Regions from separate parts of the Streptomyces sp. NPDC057638 genome, predicted to be linked through region 4. Evidence: riboswitches for the same ligand, from Rfam matches in the RefSeq annotation. Region 4 holds a riboswitch; each other region holds the start of a gene.
The links. A riboswitch is a leader RNA that binds a small molecule or an ion and turns the genes downstream of it on or off. The one in region 4 is predicted to bind cyclic di-AMP.
Positions count from the first base shown of each region.

Region 1 (4,205 bases), on a different contig from region 4:
CCATCGGCTCGATGGCCGACCTGGACGCGGCGACCCTGGAGGACGCGCGCGCCTTCTTCCGTACCTACTACGCGCCGAACAACGCGGTGCTGTCGGTCGTCGGCGACATCGACCCCGAGCGGACCCTCGCCTGGATCGAGAAGTACTTCGGCTCCATCCCCTCCCACGACGGCAAGCTGCCGCCGCGCGACGGCTCGCTGCCGGACGTCATCGGGGAGCAGGTGCGCGAGGTCGTCACCGAGGAGGTGCCCTCCCGCGCGCTGATGGCCGCCTACCGGCTGCCGCACGACGGCACCCGCGCGTGCGACGCCGCCGACCTGGCGCTCACCGTGCTCGGCGGCGGGGAGTCCTCACGGCTGCACAACCGGCTGGTGCGCCGCGACCAGAGCGCCGTCGGCGCGGGCTTCGGGCTGCTGCGGCTCGCCGGGGCGCCGTCCCTGGGCTGGCTGGACGTGAAGACCTCCGCCGGGGTCGAGATCCCCGAGATCGAGGCCGCCGTCGACGAGGAGCTGGCCCGCTTCGCGGCGGACGGCCCCACGGCCGAGGAGATGGAGCGCGCCCAGGCCCAGCTGGAGCGGGAGTGGCTGGACCGCCTCGGCACGGTCGCGGGCCGCGCCGACGAGCTCTGCCGCTACGCGGTGCTCTTCGGCGACCCGCAGCTCGCGCTGACCGCCGTGGACCGCGTGCTGTCCATCACCGCCGAGGAGGTCCAGGCCATCGCCCAGGCCCGGCTGCGCCCGGACAACCGCGCGGTGCTGGTGTACGAGCCGCTGGCCGCCGAGTCAGCCGCCTCAGCCGAGTCGGCTGACACCGACGCCTCCGCCGATTCCGCCGAACAGAGCGACGAGGACACCCTCAAGGAAGAAGGGCCGCAGCAGTGAGCGACGCCGCCGAGCCGTTGACCACCATGGAGTTCCACCCGCAGCCGACGGCGGGCGAGGCCAAGCCCTGGGCGTTCCCCGCCCCCGAGCGCGGCACGCTGGGCAATGGCCTGACCGTGCTGCGCTGCCACCGCCCCGGGCAGCAGGTCGTGGCCGTCGAGCTGATCCTCGACGCCCCGCTGAACGCCGAGCCCGAGGGGCTCGACGGCATCGCGACCATCATGGCGCGCGCCCTCTCCGAGGGGACCGACAAGCGGTCGGCCGAGGAGTTCGCCGCCGAGCTGGAGCGCTGCGGCGCCACCCTGGAGGCGCACGCCGACCACCCCGGCGTCCGGGTCTCGCTCGAGGTCCCCGTCTCCCGGCTGCCCAAGGCGCTCGGACTGGTCGCCGAGGCGCTGCGGGCGCCCGCCTTCCTCGACGGCGAGATCGAGCGGCTGGTGCGCAACCGGCTCGACGAGATCCCGCACGAGATGGCCAACCCGTCCCGGCGCGGCGCCAAGGAGCTCTACAAGGAGCTGTTCCCGGCCACTCTGAGGATCTCCCGCCCCCGTCAGGGCACGGAGGAGACGGTCTCCAGGATCGACTCCGCCGCCGTCCGCGCCTTCTTCGAGACCCATGTCCGGCCCGCCACCGCGACCGCGGTCATCGTCGGCGATCTGACCGGGGTCGACCTCGACGCCGTGCTCGCCGAGACCCTCGGGGACTGGACCGGTGACACCGCCGAGCGTTCCACCGCCACCGCGGTCTCCTCGGACGACACCGGCCGGGTCGTCATCGTGGACCGGCCCGGCGCGGTGCAGACCGCCATCCTCATCGGCCGGGTCGGCGCCGACCGGCACGACCGGGTCTGGGCGGCGCAGGTGCTCGGCACCTACTGCCTGGGCGGCACCCTGACCTCCCGCCTCGACCGGGTGCTGCGGGAGGAGAAGGGCTACACCTACGGTGTCCGCGCCTTCGGCCACTCGCTGCTCTCCGGGCCGGACGGGGACGGCATCGCGCTCCTCGGCATCAGCGGCTCGGTGGACACGCCGAACACCGGTCCCGCGCTGGAGGACCTCTGGACGGTGCTGCGCACGCTGGCCGCCGAGGGGCTGACCGACGCGGAGCGCGATGTCGCCGTGCAGAACCTGGTGGGCGTGGCGCCGCTGAAGTACGAGACGGCGGCGGCGGTCGCGGCCACCCTGGCCGACCAGGTCGAGCAGAATCTGCCGGACGACTACCAGGCGACGCTCTACCGGATGCTCGCCGAGGCGGGGACCGTGGAGGCGACGGCGGCGACCGTCAGCGCCTTCCCGGTGGACCGGCTGGTGACCGTGCTGGTCGGCGACGCGTCGCAGATCGCGGAGCCGGTACGGGCGCTGGGCATCGGCGAGGTGACCGTCGTCACCGGCTGATCCCGGGTCAGTGGGGAACCCCGACCTCGTTCGACGTCGGGGTTCCCCATTTTGATGAGCGTTTGTCCGTTTTTGATGGTGAGTTATCCGGTAGCGGGTCTTCTGCCCTGTGGCATGGGCAACAAAAACGGCTGTCTGTTTGGTGATCGAAACTCCGCGCCCTTAGCGTCGGTCCGGCTGTTCGCCCGTCAGTCGCCACACTCGTGGCAACGGACAGCCATCGCCGAGTCCCCGTCGGGCGTGAGCCTGGGGAGCCGGGGACCCACAGTCCCCTGGGGTGAATCGGCCGCCTTCGCCCATGCGGAGGGGGTCCGTAGGAGACCTCCCGCTCCGAACCCGTCAGCTAACCCGGTAGGCGAGACGGAAGGAAAGGAACATCCGTTCCATGGCGTTCGCCCGCCCCACCGGGAAACACCGTGCCCCCGGCCGCGTCTCGCGCACCAGCGCCCATGTCGCCGGTGTCGCCACCCTGGCCACCACCGGTGTTGTCTCCTCCCTGGCCACTCCGGCCTTCGCCACCGGCTCCGACGGGCCGAGCATGGAGGACACCGGCACCACCCGGATCATCACCGAGGACGTGATGACCGAGGAGATCCTCGCTTCCCAGACCGTCGCGGACCAGGTCGCCGACCAGGCCGCCGCGCAGCGCCAGGAGGCCGCCGAGGCCGCCGCCCGCGCGGAGGAGGCCCGCCGCCAGGCCGAGGAGCGCGCCCAGGAGATCCGTGAGGCCCGTGAGCGTGCCGCGCGTGAGGCCGAGCGCAAGCGGCTCGCCTACCGGATGCCCGTGGCCGACTCGTATGTCTCCACCGCCTATCGCACCGGGGGCGCCCGCTGGTCCTCCGGCAGCCACTCCGGTATCGACTTCCACGCCGCCCACGGTGCCTCCGTGATGGCGGTCGGGGCGGGCACCGTCGTCGAGGCGGGCTGGGGCGGCGCGTACGGGGTCAATGTCGTCCTGCGGATGAGCGATGGCTCCTACACCCAGTACGGCCATCTGGCGGCGACCACCGTCAGTGTCGGCCAGACCGTGGCCGCGGGCGACCGCATCGGCTTCGCGGGCTCCACCGGCAACTCGACCGGTCCCCACCTCCACTTCGAGGCCCGTTCCAGTGCCGAGTACGGGTCGGATGTGGACCCCGTGGCGTATCTGCGGGCCCACGGCGTCGGTATCTGATCCTCATCCGCCCCCCGTCGGCCCCTCGTCCGACGGGCTGACCCGCTGAGCCTCGGTGCGGGCGGGTCGGCCGTGGGGTGGTTCCGCTGGCCCTGGACGGTTCGGCGTTCCGGCGTTCCGGTGCTGTCGATGGGGTTTGTTGTGCCCGGCTGTCGCGCCGCCCGATCGTCGTGCCGCGCGACCGCCTGACCGCCCGGCCGTCCTCCCGCCCCGTCGTCTTCCCGTCCGGCTGTCTTCCCGTCCGGCCATCGGCCGTTCAGTCATTGGTCTCTACCTCTGTCGGTGGGCCGGGCCCGCCGGGAGACCGCGACCACCGCGCCCCGACACCTTCCGCGAGCCGCCGGAGGTGTCGGGGCGCGGTCGTGTCCCGCGTGCTGCCGTTTCGGCGCGAGGAGATCCGGCCCGGGGTGGAGGGAAGCGCCGGGTAAGTCCTTCGTAAGGGGCTGGCCAAAAGGGATCCCTGGAATGCGATGGGCCGTCGGAAAAAGCCGTCCGCTGGCATAGAGTCGACCGGGAGAGGCCAATCGGCCGCGGTTTACGCGGATTACAGCGAATGTGGCGGAGGTTCGGCATGCGTATTCCCCCGCACTCGGTCTGCACGGCGATCCGCGAGGACATCGTCTCCAGGGTGTTCCGGCCCGGGGAGCGGCTCGCCGAGGAGCAGCTCGCCCGGAGGTACGGGGTCTCGCGGGTACCCGTGCGCGAGGCGCTGCGGACGCTGGAGTCCGAGGGCTTCATCGTGGCCCGGCGCCACGC
Region 1 covers NZ_JBHVHF010000081.1:22,583-26,787, forward strand. Annotated here, with positions in the region: gene ACFVIM_RS14275 (M16 family metallopeptidase) at 1-881, shown strand, start outside; gene ACFVIM_RS14280 (M16 family metallopeptidase) at 908-2,275, shown strand; cyclic di-AMP (ydaO/yuaA leader) riboswitch at 2,487-2,648, shown strand; gene ACFVIM_RS14285 (M23 family metallopeptidase) at 2,661-3,449, shown strand; partial or broken gene ACFVIM_RS14290 (GntR family transcriptional regulator) at 4,021-4,205, shown strand, end outside.
Region 1: another riboswitch for cyclic di-AMP. It lies ahead of ACFVIM_RS14285 (M23 family metallopeptidase); the one in region 4 lies ahead of ACFVIM_RS03340 (peptidoglycan DD-metalloendopeptidase family protein).

Region 2 (4,205 bases), on a different contig from region 4:
GACGTTCACTCCGGAGGAGCCGCGCTGACGTTCACTCCGGAGGAGCCGCGCTGACGTTCCGTCCGGAGCGGCCCTGACGCTCCGTCCGCAGGAGCCGCGCGTGGTGTCGGCCACACCCGAGGCGCCCGGAGAACCCCCGGACAGGGCGGCGCCGTAACCTCCCGTACCCCTCGGAGCGTCGGTACGGGACGGCCGCCGGGGAGCGGTGAACGCCCGGGAAATCAGGGTGTGGAAGGGGAGTGGGTCCTTCCGTAGCCGGGCCGCTCCCGGTCGCCGTGACCCTCTGAGCTGACGCGATGTCATATCTGTGACATTGACGTGATCTCCGCTGCATCGCCTTGTGACATCCGTTCGACTGCCGCTACCTTCATCGCCGTCTCAGCAGTCTCGCGAAAGGCAACCAGATGCTCTCCGGGAATGGCCGGCATCGCCGACCCCGACAAGTGCCCGCCCTCGTCGTCGCGGCGGGGGTGACCGGTTCCGCCATCGCGCTCCCCCTGCTGGGCGCCGGGTCGGCGACGGCGGCGGAGTCCACCACGTGGGACCGCGTCGCCGAGTGCGAGAGCGGGGGGCTGTGGAGCGCGGACACCGGTAACGGCTACTACGGCGGGCTCCAGCTCTCCCAGAAGACCTGGGAGGAGTTCGGCGGCGACCAGTACGCCTCGCGCGCCGACCTGGCCAGCCGCTCGCAGCAGATAGCCGTCGCCGAGAAGGTCCTCGCGGCCCGTGGCGCCGAGGCGTGGGCGGCCTGCGCGAAGATCGCCGGTCTGCCGCTGCCGGGTGAGTCCGGGAAGACCGGCACGCCGGACGGGGCCGAGAAGCCCGCGACCGGCGGCACCGGCACGGGTGACCAGGACAGTAAGGCCGATAAGGCCGAAAGTACGGACAAGGCCGACAAGAGTGTCGGGGCCGACGTGAAGAAGGAGAAGGAGAAGAAGGGGGAGGAGTCCCCCTCCTCTTCTCCCGCTTCCCCCTCTCCCGCGCGTACGGAGTCCCAGAGCCCGGCCCCCTCCACCGCTCCCACCCAGGGTGTCGGAAGCGGCGCGGACCGCGACCCGGCCGCCGGGACCGGCAAGCACCGCGGTCAGCCCGCCCCCGAGGGGACGACGCCCGAGGGCGCCACCCCGGACCCGTCCGCCACCGCGCCGGAGGCCGGGACGGGCACTCCGGCGGAGGGCACGGACGGCGCAGACGGCACAGACAGCACGAGCGGTGTCGACGACCGCGCGGCCGACGCCGGGCATGCCTCCCGTGGCGGGGGCGGTGCCCGTGACGGCGCGCCCGGTGGGGTCGGTGGCGGTACGGAGGGCGCCGAGGGCGCCGCGCCGGGCGGGAAGGTCTCGCCGTCCTCGTACACCGTCCGCTCCGGCGACAGCCTCTGGGGCATCGCCGAGCGCGAGGGAGCCGACGGCGGGTGGGTCACCCTCTACGAGAAGAACAAGAAGGTCGTCGGGGACGATCCCGATCTGATCCACCCGGGCCAGAAGCTCGATCTCAGCGTCTCCTAGCGGGAGTTCGCACGCGATTCCCGTTCGATTCGCCGCTCTTTGTCCGGTTATGTAGAAGTGAGATAAGCATCTCTTCGGCCCGTTCGGGGCCGACTTCGATCCGGAATTGGCGATTCCGCTCCCGACCTGCGGAAACGCGGCCAAGCGGAGCGGCGAGATGGGCGATTTCTCCCCGATGTCCTTCCTTGGGCATCGGGGAGGGCTGTGCTTAAGGTCTGACCGCTCGCCACCGCGGGCACCGTCGACCGTCACGCCGAATCCTGCCGTCGGTCGGGGGGATCTCGTCGCGTACAGCGCCGAAGGCAGGAGCGGGGGACCCAGGTAAGTGCCGGTCCCGGCCGTCGCCCAGCGACGGCCGACACACCGGCTTGGGGTGAAGTCGCGCGACAGCGCGGCCGGACAACTCACTTGGTCCGAACCCGACAGCTCACCTCGCAGGCGTCGGTGAGGAGTCGAACCATGCTGTTCTCCGGCAAGGGCAAGCACCGTCGCGCCGCCAAGGCCACCCGTTTCGTCGCGTTCGCCGGTCTCACCGGTGCCGCCATCGCCGCGCCGCTCGTCGGCGCCACCACCGCCTCGGCCGCCACCGCCTCTGAGTGGGACGCCGTCGCCCAGTGCGAGTCCGGCGGCAACTGGTCCATCAACACCGGCAACGGCTACTACGGCGGCCTCCAGTTCTCCGCCTCCACCTGGGCCGCCTACGGCGGCACGGCCTACGCCTCCACTGCCGACCAGGCGAGCAAGGCCCAGCAGATCGAGATCGCCGAGAAGGTCCTCGCGGGCCAGGGCAAGGGCGCCTGGCCGAGCTGTGGTGTCGGCCTGTCCAGCGCCTCCTACGACGGCGGCGCCGCCGAGGCCCCCGCCGAGCAGCAGCAGCAGGCCGCCGAGGCCCCGGCGCAGGAGCGCACCGAGAAGCGCGCCGAGGAGGCCCCGGCCAGCCGGTCCGCCGAGCGCACCGAGGCGCCCGCCGCCACGGCGACCACGCCCGAGGGCGTGACCTTCCTCAAGGGCGACGGCGAGTACGAGGTCAAGGAGGGCGACACCCTCAGCAAGATCGCCGAGGCCGAGAAGGTCGCGGGGGGCTGGGAGAAGGTCTTCTCGCTCAACGAGGACATCGTGAAGGACGCCGATGTCATCTACCCGGGCCAGCTTCTCCACCTGAGCTAGGTCCTGTCCGCCCGGACAGGAGCTGAGCCCGCACCAGCGCGCCGTGGCCCCGCCCCACCCCGGGCGGGGCCACGCCGTTGTGGGCGGGCCGTTCCGCCCGGCGAGACCCCCATCGCCCCGGGCGGAAGCCGTGCCCACCCCCGGGCGGCGCCCGGTACCCCCGGGCGGCGGTTACCCGGCGGTAGGGATTAGGGTGATTCGTCCCATGGAGCTGGGCTTCATGCCCTTTTTCGTCCCAGCGGGCGGGCAACCGGCCAGACCACCCCCCTCGCCGGTTAGGCTCTTGCCGCAAGCCATAGAGACCCTCATCGCCACGCGTCACATCCCAGAAGGAGATGCTCGTGCCGTCCATCGACGTCGTCGTAGCCCGGGAAATCCTGGACTCCCGAGGCAACCCCACGGTCGAGGTCGAGGTTGGCCTCGACGACGGGAGCACCGGTCGTGCTGCCGTTCCGTCCGGCGCCTCCACCGGTGCGTTCGAGGCCCTGGAGCTTCGCGACGGTGACCAGAACCGTTACCACGGCAAGGGCGTGGAGAAGGCCGTCCTCGCCGTCATCGAGCAGATCGGCCCGGAGCTGGTCGGCTATGACGCCACCGAGCAGCGCCTGATCGACCAGGCGATGTTCGACCTGGACGCCACGCCGGACAAGTCCTCGCTCGGCGCCAACGCCATCCTCGGTGTCTCCCTCGCGGTGGCGCACGCCGCCTCCGAGGCCAGCGACCTGCCGCTGTTCCGCTACCTCGGCGGTCCGAACGCGCACCTGCTGCCCGTGCCGATGATGAACATCCTCAACGGTGGTTCCCACGCGGACTCCAACGTCGACATCCAGGAGTTCATGATCGCGCCCATCGGGGCCGAGTCGTTCTCCGAGGCGCTCCGCTGGGGCACCGAGGTGTACCACACCCTCAAGAAGGTCCTGAAGCAGAAGGGCCTGTCCACCGGCCTCGGCGACGAGGGCGGTTTCGCGCCGAACCTCGACTCCAACCGTGCCGCCCTGGACCTGATCCTGGAGGCCGTCAAGGAGGCCGGCTACGCCCCGGGCAAGGACATCGCGCTCGCCCTGGACGTCGCCGCGTCCGAGTTCTACAAGGACGGCGTCTACACCTTCGAGGGCAAGGCCCGCTCGGCCGCCGACATGATCGAGTACTACGCCGAGCTGGTCGAGGCGTACCCGCTGGTCTCCATCGAGGACCCGCTGTTCGAGGACGACTGGGCGGGCTGGAAGGCCATCACCGACAAGCTCGGCGCCAAGGTCCAGCTGGTCGGCGACGACCTCTTCGTCACCAACCCGGAGCGGCTGGCCCGGGGCATCGACGAGGGTTCCGCCAACGCCCTGCTGGTCAAGGTCAACCAGATCGGTTCGCTGACCGAGACCCTGGACGCCGTCGAGCTGGCCCAGCGCAGCGGCTTCAAGTGCATGATGTCCCACCGCTCCGGTGAGACCGAGGACGTCACCATCGCCGACCTCGCCGTCGCAACCAACTGCGGCCAGATCAAGACCGGCGCCCCGGCCCGTTCCGAGCGCGTCG
Region 2 covers NZ_JBHVHF010000145.1:8,984-13,188, forward strand. Annotated here, with positions in the region: gene ACFVIM_RS20045 (cytochrome P450) at 1-28, shown strand, start outside; gene ACFVIM_RS20050 (transglycosylase family protein) at 444-1,508, shown strand; cyclic di-AMP (ydaO/yuaA leader) riboswitch at 1,793-1,964, shown strand; gene ACFVIM_RS20055 (transglycosylase family protein) at 1,968-2,675, shown strand; gene eno (phosphopyruvate hydratase) at 3,011-4,205, shown strand, end outside.
Region 2: another riboswitch for cyclic di-AMP. It lies ahead of ACFVIM_RS20055 (transglycosylase family protein); the one in region 4 lies ahead of ACFVIM_RS03340 (peptidoglycan DD-metalloendopeptidase family protein).

Region 3 (4,205 bases), on a different contig from region 4:
GCGCCGGTCCCGTGCCCACCCCCCTGCCCACCTCCGTGTGGACCGTCGGCTCCGGGGCGATGGAGGCGGGGCGGCGCACGGAAACCACCCCTCGGCCGGGCAGGCGCCCCCGTGCCCCAGCCCCGCCCGGCATACGACACGCGCCCCGGGGTCCGGCGGGGCGGCAAGGCCGCCCGCCCCTTCCTGAGGCGAACCCCCACCTCCACGCCGTACAAAGGCACTATGTACCTCGCACGGCGAAAGCAGGAGGACGAGCGGCCCGGAGGCTCCCGCTCCCGCCGCTTTGTGCGCGCCCTTCCCGTGCTGATGATCATCTGTGGGGTGATCTTCGATCTGGCGACCCCGCCCCGGTTCACCGCCGTCCCGATACTGACGGCCGCCCCGTTGATCGCGGCGCCGTTCTACCCGTGGATCGGCACGCTGCTGATCGGGGTCGCGGTGACGGTGACCGTCTTCCTGCTGCACTACGTCAACGACATCACGCTCCGGCCGCAGGCCGTCACCGAGCTGATCACCGTGGTGACGGTCTCCGGCCTGGCGCTGCTGATCGGCCGGGTCATCCGGCGGGGCGATGAGCGGCTGGCGTCCGCGCGGACCATCGCCGAGGCGGCCCAGCGGGCCGTGGTGCCGACCCCCGCCGAGCGGATCGGCGGGCTCCGGATCGCCGCGCGCTATGAGGCGGCGCTGGCGGACGCCTTCATCGGCGGGGATCTCTTCGCCGTCCAGGACACCCCGTACGGGGTCCGGCTGGTCGTCGGCGACGTCCGGGGCAAGGGACTCGGGGCCGTCGAGGCGGTCGCGGTCGCGATCGGCGCCTTCCGGGAGGCGGCCGACCGGGAGAGCGCCCTGGAGGGCGTCACCCGCCGGCTGGAGAGCGCCCTGGTCCGTGAGGCACGGCGGCGCCCGCCGCCGGATGTCTTCGAGGCGTTCACCACCGCGGTCCTCGCGCAGGTGTCGCCGGGCAACGGTGTCGTACGGCTGGTCAACCGGGGGCATCCCGATCCGCTGCTGCTCCACCCCGATGGGCGGCTCGATGTGCTGGAACCCTCGGAACCCGCGCTTCCGCTGGGGATGGCGGAACTCTGGCCGGAGCCGGACCGGGTGGACGAGTACCGGCTGCCCCGGGGTGCCACGCTGCTCTTCTACACCGATGGTCTCTCCGAGGCGCGGGACGCCCGGGGAGACTTCTACGATCCCGTCACCCGGCTGGCCGGTCGGGTCTTCCCGGGGCCGGGTGAGCTGCTGGACGGTCTGATCGACGATGTCCGCCGCCATACCGGGGGCGGCGCCACGGACGATATGGCGCTGCTGGCGGTGACGAGCCCCCACCGGTCGGCCGGAGAGGGCGCGGAGGCCGCGGAGGCCGGGGAAGCCAGGGAAGCCAGGGAAGCCAGGGAAGCCGGGGAAGCCTCAGGGGTCAGAGGAAGCTGAGAAGTCAGGGAAGCGCCAGGGCTCAGGGAAAACATCAGGGGCCAGCGAAAGCCCCAGGGGCCGGAGAAGCCTCAGAGGCCGGAGAGGCCTCAGGGGTCGGAGCGGCGGACCCAGGGCGGCGCCGGGACCGAGTCGGTTGAGTGCTCGGGATCGACGCGGAAGAGGTATTCGTACGCTCTGTAACGGGGGCGCAGCACTCCGCATAACATTTGACGAACTGTCAGAAGTGTGATGTTGGCCGACGCGGCATCAAGTCGCCCGAATCCGACCGCTTGTGTCCGTTTTGGATCTCGGTAAAGCCATGAGGGATCAACGAGAACAGCTTGGAATCTAGTCCTCACGTCTATTAACGTTCGATAACGCAGCGCGGTCGTCCCAGCCGTCGTCAGGACGGCGCCGTGCTCACGCGCCGAATCCCGTCAGGGAACCGGGGAACCACCACTTGGGGTGAATCGGTCCTTCTTCGTCATGCCCCGGCATGCGGAGGGGACCGTAGGAGACCTTCCTGCTCCGAACCCGTCAGCTAACCCGGTAGGCGAGAAGGAAGGAAAGGAGTGCGCCTCAGTGGCGTCCAACAGTCCTGCCCCGGAAGCGCCTTTCGCGCCCGGAGTCTTCAGTGAGAACGGTGCGGCGCGTTCGACCGGCGAGTGGAACCCGAGTGCCGAGACGGTCCCGGTGCGCGGGCGTCACCGGCAGCGGGTCATCAAGCAGCGCGGCGGCTTCGCCCGCAGCTCCACGGTGCTCGGCGTCGGTGTGATCGCCGCGGTCGGTGCCGGTGGCATCGCCACCGCGCAGAACAAGCCCGCCATCTCGATCTCCCTCCCGGACGCCCTCACGGACAACCTTCCCGACCCCGGGGCCTTCATGTCCGACGGGGACCAGGGCGAGGAGACCTCCGGCGGCGAGAACGCCTCCTACGCGGCGATGGGACTGGCCGGCGCGGAGGCGGGCGAGGAGAGCTCCGACGCGGGTGAGGCCCTGCGTTCCCGGATCCTCCAGCAGGTCGAGCAGCAGCAGGCCGCCGCCGAGGCCGAGGCGAGGGCCGCCGCCGAGCGCGCCGCCGCGGCCAAGGCCGCCGCCGACGCGAAGAAGGCGGAGGCGGAGGCCCGTAAGAAGGCCGAGGCCGCGAAGAAGAAGGCGGAGGCGGAGGCCCGTAAGAAGGCCGAGGCCGAGCGGATCGCCAAGCTGGCGAAGAGCTTCTCGCTCCCCACCTCCAACTACCGCATCACCTCCACCTACGGCCAGTCCGGCGCCATGTGGTCCTCCGGTCAGCACACCGGCCTCGACTTCGCCGCGCCGGCCGGTACGCCGATCAAGGCCGTCGGCAGCGGCACGATCAAGTCGGCGGGCTGGTCCGGGGCCTACGGCTACCGGATCGTGCTGGAGCTCAACGATGGCACCGAGGTCTGGTACGCCCATCTGTCCTCCATGAACGCGAGTCCGGGCCAGAAGGTCGCCCCCGGCCAGACCATCGGCCGTGTCGGCGCCACCGGAAACGTCACGGGTGACCACCTCCACCTGGAGATCCACACGCCCGGCGGTTCCGCCCTCAACCCCATGTCCTGGCTCCGGGACAAGGGCCTCACTCCCTGATCCTGTCGCCCCCGGTGGGGCGTCCCGCGCCGCGGCCCCACCCGGGGCCGCCGCCGCGATGACCCCCGGTCGCGTCCGTATCCCCACGGGGCCTCAGCCACACCACGGGCCTCAGTACCACTATGGGCCTGATGCCCTTCCCAGCGGCCGCGGCCCTGACGCCTCCCCCGACGTCAGGGCCGTCGGCTTCCCACCGCCCCGCCGCCGTCCCGGTACGGGTTGTACCCCTCGTAATCCCGGTACGGCGGCGGTGTCCACGCCCGGCCGGTCGTCCGCGCGGCATGGGTCAGGGCCGGGCCCGCTATCGCCTTCAGCTCCCACATGTGGTGCAGCAGCTCCTGCTCACGTGCCACGAAGTCGGGCTCCACCACCCCGCGCCGCGCCCGGTGGCGCAGCGACGCCAGCGAGGTCGCGAAGCGCTGGTACTCACTGAGCGCGTGCGTCCCGCTGGGGCCGTGGTGGTGCCGGGCGAAGTCCCGGGCCACGGTCCGCGCCTTCATCGAGGAGAGCGCGGACGGCTCGGCCCGGCCGAGCCAGCCCGCCGCCGCGTAGGCGGGCAGCTCCGCCCCCACCGTGGCCAGCGCCTTCTGCCGGGACCAGATGGAGAGCCAGGTCAGCAGCGCGAAGACGGGCACCATGAACACCCCGTACACGACATAGAACCCCCACGGCCCGAGGAGCGATGCCGAGGCGTTCCACAGCGCGTGGATCCCCATCGCCAGCACCAGCCCCAGCAGGGGTGGCGCGAGCCGCCGCACCCGCTGGTGCCGGGCGGCGACCGCCGCGATGCCGAAGCCGATGCCGGTGAAGACGGTGAAGAGGGGATGGGCGAAGGGCGACATGACGACCCGGACGAAGAAGGTCGCCACCGTCACCGAACCGAGCACCGACGACCCCAGGTCCTGGTCCTCGCCGAAGGCGTTGCCGAGATAGAGGATGTTCTCGGTGAAGGCGAACCCGGTCGCGGTGCACCCCGCTATCACCACCCCGTCGACGAGTCCCGTGAACTCCCGGCGGCGGAAGAGGAAGAGCAGCAGGATCGCGGCGGCCTTCGCGCTCTCCTCCACCACCGGGGCTATCACGGTCGCGCCGAGCGTGTCCGCGCTCGTGGGGTCGGCGGTGGCCGTGGCGATCCAGCGGGTGGCGAAGGAGTTGGCGAGGATCGCCACCAGCGCGGCGGC
Region 3 covers NZ_JBHVHF010000072.1:18,632-22,836, reverse strand. Annotated here, with positions in the region: gene ACFVIM_RS13195 (PP2C family protein-serine/threonine phosphatase) at 223-1,431, shown strand; cyclic di-AMP (ydaO/yuaA leader) riboswitch at 1,829-1,984, shown strand; gene ACFVIM_RS13190 (M23 family metallopeptidase) at 1,996-3,024, shown strand; gene ACFVIM_RS13185 (PrsW family intramembrane metalloprotease) at 3,198-4,205, opposite strand, start outside.
Region 3: another riboswitch for cyclic di-AMP. It lies ahead of ACFVIM_RS13190 (M23 family metallopeptidase); the one in region 4 lies ahead of ACFVIM_RS03340 (peptidoglycan DD-metalloendopeptidase family protein).

Region 4 (4,205 bases):
CCGATGTCGTCGAGCGCTGGATCACCCTCACCCATGAGGGCCGGGGCCCGGCACTGGAACTCCTGCGCGCCGACTCCGCCGTCTGGACCCTGCCCGAACGGGACGGCTGGCGGCTGAGCGGGGCGCACGGCCGCTGGGCCGCCGAGTCCCGGCTGACGCGCACCCCGCTGCCGCCCGGCGAGACCGTGTTCGGCAGCCGCCGGGGCCACACCGGTCACCAGCACCTGCCCTGGGCCGCGCTCGACGAGGGCGACGCCACCGAGGAGCGGGGCGAGGTCTACGGCTGCGCCCTCGGCTGGTCCGGCTCCTGGCGGCTCTGTGTCCAGCGGCTGCCCGACGGCCGGGTCCAGCTCACCGGGGGCGCCGGGCACGATGACTCCGGACTGCTGCGGCTCGCGCCGGGGGAGAGCTACACCTCGCCCGTCTTCGCCGGGCTGTGGAGCCCCGGCGGCTTCGGCGGCGCCAGCCGCGCCTGGCACGCCTGGCAGCTCGCCCATGTCATCCCCGGCGCCGACCGCGAGCGGCCCGTCCTCTACAACTCATGGGAGGCGACCGGGTTCGACATCACCGAGGAGCGGCAGCGCCGGCTCGCCGCCCGCGCGGCGGCCCTCGGGGTGGAGCTGTTCGTGGTCGATGACGCCTGGTTCGGCCGCCGCACCAGCGACCGCGCCGGGCTCGGCGACTGGACACCCAACCCGGAGCGTTTCCCGCGCGGGCTCGCGCCGCTCGCCGACGAGGTGCACGCGCTCGGGATGGAGTTCGGGATCTGGGTCGAGCCGGAGATGGTCAACCCCGACAGCGAGCTGTACCGGGCCCACCCCGACTGGGTGCAGCACCACCCGGGCCGGCGCCGCACCGAGTTCCGCAACCAGCTCGTGCTCAACCTCGCCCGTCCCGATGTCCAGGAGTACCTCTGGGACTCTCTGGACACCCTGCTGCGCAGCGCCGCCGTCGACTATGTGAAGTGGGACTTCAACCGCTGCTTCACGGACCCGGGCTGGCCGGGCGAGGAGTATCCGCAGCGCCTGTGGGTGGACCATGTCCGCGCGCTGTACGCCCTGCTGGACCGGTTGCGCGCGGCGCACCCGGGGGTGGCGTTCGAGTCCTGCTCGGGCGGCGGCGGCCGGATCGACCTGGGCATCCTCTCCCGTACCGACCAGGTGTGGACCTCCGACAACACCGATCCGCTGGACCGGCTCGCCATCCAGCACGGCTTCAGCCAGCTCCATCCCGCGCGGGTGATGGCGGCCTGGGTCACCGACAGCCCCAACGTCCAGCTCAACGGCCGCCGCAGCTCGCTGCGGTTCCGCTTCGTCAGCGCGATGGCCGGGGTGCTCGGGGTCGGCGGTGACCTCACCGCCTGGAGCGAGGAGGAGCTGACCCAGGCCCGTGACTGGGTGGAGCGGTACAAGGCGATCCGGCCGCTGGTGCAGCACGGCGCCCAGTACCGGCTGCGCCCGCCCGGTGGCGGGCTGAGCGCGGTGCAGTACGTACGGGACGGGGAGAGCGCCGTCCTGGTCTGGCTCCAGGCCCAGCACCACGGCGAACGCCCGCCCCGGCTGCGGCTGCGCGCCCTGGACCCCGCGGCCGGCTATGTCTGTCAGGACACCGGGGCCGTCCACCGGGGCGCGGTCCTGCTCCACCACGGGCTCGACACCGGCCTCACCGGCGACCTCGATGCCACGGTGGTCCGGCTGCGCCGTCAGTGAGGGGCAGTACGCATCAAGCCTGACCGATTTAATCGGTATTCACAGGTATTTCAGCGGTATCTAGCGGATATGCGGCATTACCTCTTACCTGCCCTGGTTCGGCGGGAGATGGCGCACCGCTGGTGACCGGGATCATAGTGGTGACGGTCCGTGCTGACTGGGGCGGCGTCAACTCCGGACCCCGTTCCGGAGTTGACCGGCGACGGTGCACACAGGGTGATCGGATCTTCCCGACTGCGAATAAATCGATCTTTGCGGAGACGTCGGAACGGCTTGTTCCGTTCCTTGTGGCTCGTCTACGGTCACGGCCATCCGGACGGCCCGCCGAATCCTGCCGCCGCCCGGACCCACCGTCGACATCCACGCGTGGCAGGAGCGGGGGACCCAGGTACAGCGCCGGCCGGAGAGATCCGGGCGGCTCGGGGTGAAGTCGCGCGTCCGCGCGGCCGGGCAGCTCCAGCCCGAACCCGACAGCTCACCTCGCAGGCGCCGGAGAGGACAGCGCCATGCCCGGAAAGGGTAAGCACCGCCGTACCAGGACCAGCGTTATCACCCGGCGATTCGCCATCGCCGGAACGGGAGGCGCGGCCCTCGCGCTCCCGCTGATCGGCGCCACCGGTGCGCAGGCCGCACAGCCGCTCGCCGCCCCGAGCGCCAGTGTCAGTGCCAGCGCTGAGAGCGTCGCGTTCGCGAAGCAGAAGTCCGCCGAGACCGTCACCTATCAGGTCGTCGCGGGCGACTGCCTGTCCGCCATCGCCGCCGAGCACGGGGTGAACGGCGGCTGGGAGCGGCTCTACGCCGACAACCGTGACGCCGTCGGCGCGGACCCCTCGCTGATCCGCCCGGGTCTCACGCTCACCCTCGGCGCGAAGTCCGCCGAGGCGGCGCCGCAGCAGAGCGCGCGGACCGAGCCCGCCGCCGAGCCGGTGGCCGAGACCAGTGCCGAGACCAGTGTCGAGGCTGTCGCCGAGCCCGCCGCCCCGGCCGAGGTCACCCCGGCCTCCGCCGTGACGCCCTCCGGCGGTTACACCACCCCGCTGGAAGGGGTCTCCGTCAGCACCGCCTACCGTGCCTCCGGCGCGATGTGGTCCAGCGGCTACCACACCGGCGTCGACTTCTCCGCGGCCGGCGGCACCCCCGTACGCTCCATCGGCCCGGGCACCGTCGTCTCCGCCGGATGGAACGGTTCGTACGGCAACGAGGTCGTCATCCAGCACACCGACGGCACCTACTCCCAGTACGCCCATCTCTCCGCCCTCTCCGTCTCCGCCGGGCAGGGTGTGAGCGGCGGCGACGAGATCGGCCTCGTCGGTTCCACCGGCAACTCCACCGGACCCCACCTCCACCTGGAGGTCCGCACCGGCCCCGGGTACGGCTCCGACATCGACCCGGTCGCCTACCTCCAGCAGAAGGGCGTGACCCTCTAAGGTCGCCGCCGTCCCCTTCCCGGTGGTGGACACCCGGGCTCACCGCGTCCTGCGGTGACCCTCCTGGATCCCCATGGCCCGCCCCCGGCGGACCATGGGGATCGCGGTCTATTCCTCATCACGCGAACTGAACCGGTGGGATAGATCACCACCCGTCAACCCCTCCTTACGGTCGCGTAGGTCACACCTGTAAGGACAAGATGAGTGGGTGGCTGACCATTCGAGAACAGAGAGCACGGGCGGAATCGGGTCGTACGCGGCGATCGGTGACAGTTTCACCGAGGGCGTCGGAGACCCGGGCCCGGACGGGTCCTATGTGGGATGGGCGGACCGCTTCGCGGTGCTGCTGAGCGAGCGCGTACCGGCGGAGTCCTTCCGTTACGCCAATCTCGCGGTCCGGGGACGGCTCCTCGACCAGATCGTGGCGGAACAGGTTCCCCGGGCGAGGGAGCTCGCCCCCGAACTGGTGTCGTTCTGTGCGGGTGGCAACGACATCATCCGGCCCGGCAGCGACCCCGACGACGTGGCCGAACGCTTCGAGCGCGCGGTGGCCGAGCTGACCGGGGCGGTCGGCACGGTGATGGTGACGACCGGCTTCGACACCCGGGGCGTGCCGGTCCTGCGCCATCTGCGCGGCAAGATCGCCACCTACAGCGCCCATGTCCGGGCCATCGCCGACCGCTATGACTGCCCGGTGCTCGACCTCTGGTCGCTGCGCTCGGTCCAGGACCGGCGGGCCTGGGACTCCGACCGGCTCCACCTCTCCTCCGAGGGACACGCCCGGGTCGCCCTGCGCGCCGCGCAGGTGCTCGGCCTCGACGTGCCCGCCGACCCCGACCAGCCCTGGCCGCCGCTCCCGCCGCGCGGCACCCTCGAAGTACGGCGCGACGACATCCACTGGGCCCGGGAGTACCTGGCGCCGTGGATCGGACGACGGCTGCGCGGCCAGAGCTCCGGCGACCACGTGGCGGCGAAGCGCCCGGACCTGCTGCCGCTCTGAACCGGCGGGCCCGGTGACCGGATCCCCTGCGCGAGGGGTGGGCCCGGCGACCGGGCGGCGCCGAGTGGA
Region 4 covers NZ_JBHVHF010000012.1:53,162-57,366, reverse strand. Annotated here, with positions in the region: gene ACFVIM_RS03345 (alpha-galactosidase) at 1-1,709, shown strand, start outside; cyclic di-AMP (ydaO/yuaA leader) riboswitch at 2,051-2,211, shown strand; gene ACFVIM_RS03340 (peptidoglycan DD-metalloendopeptidase family protein) at 2,216-3,136, shown strand; gene ACFVIM_RS03335 (SGNH/GDSL hydrolase family protein) at 3,345-4,136, shown strand.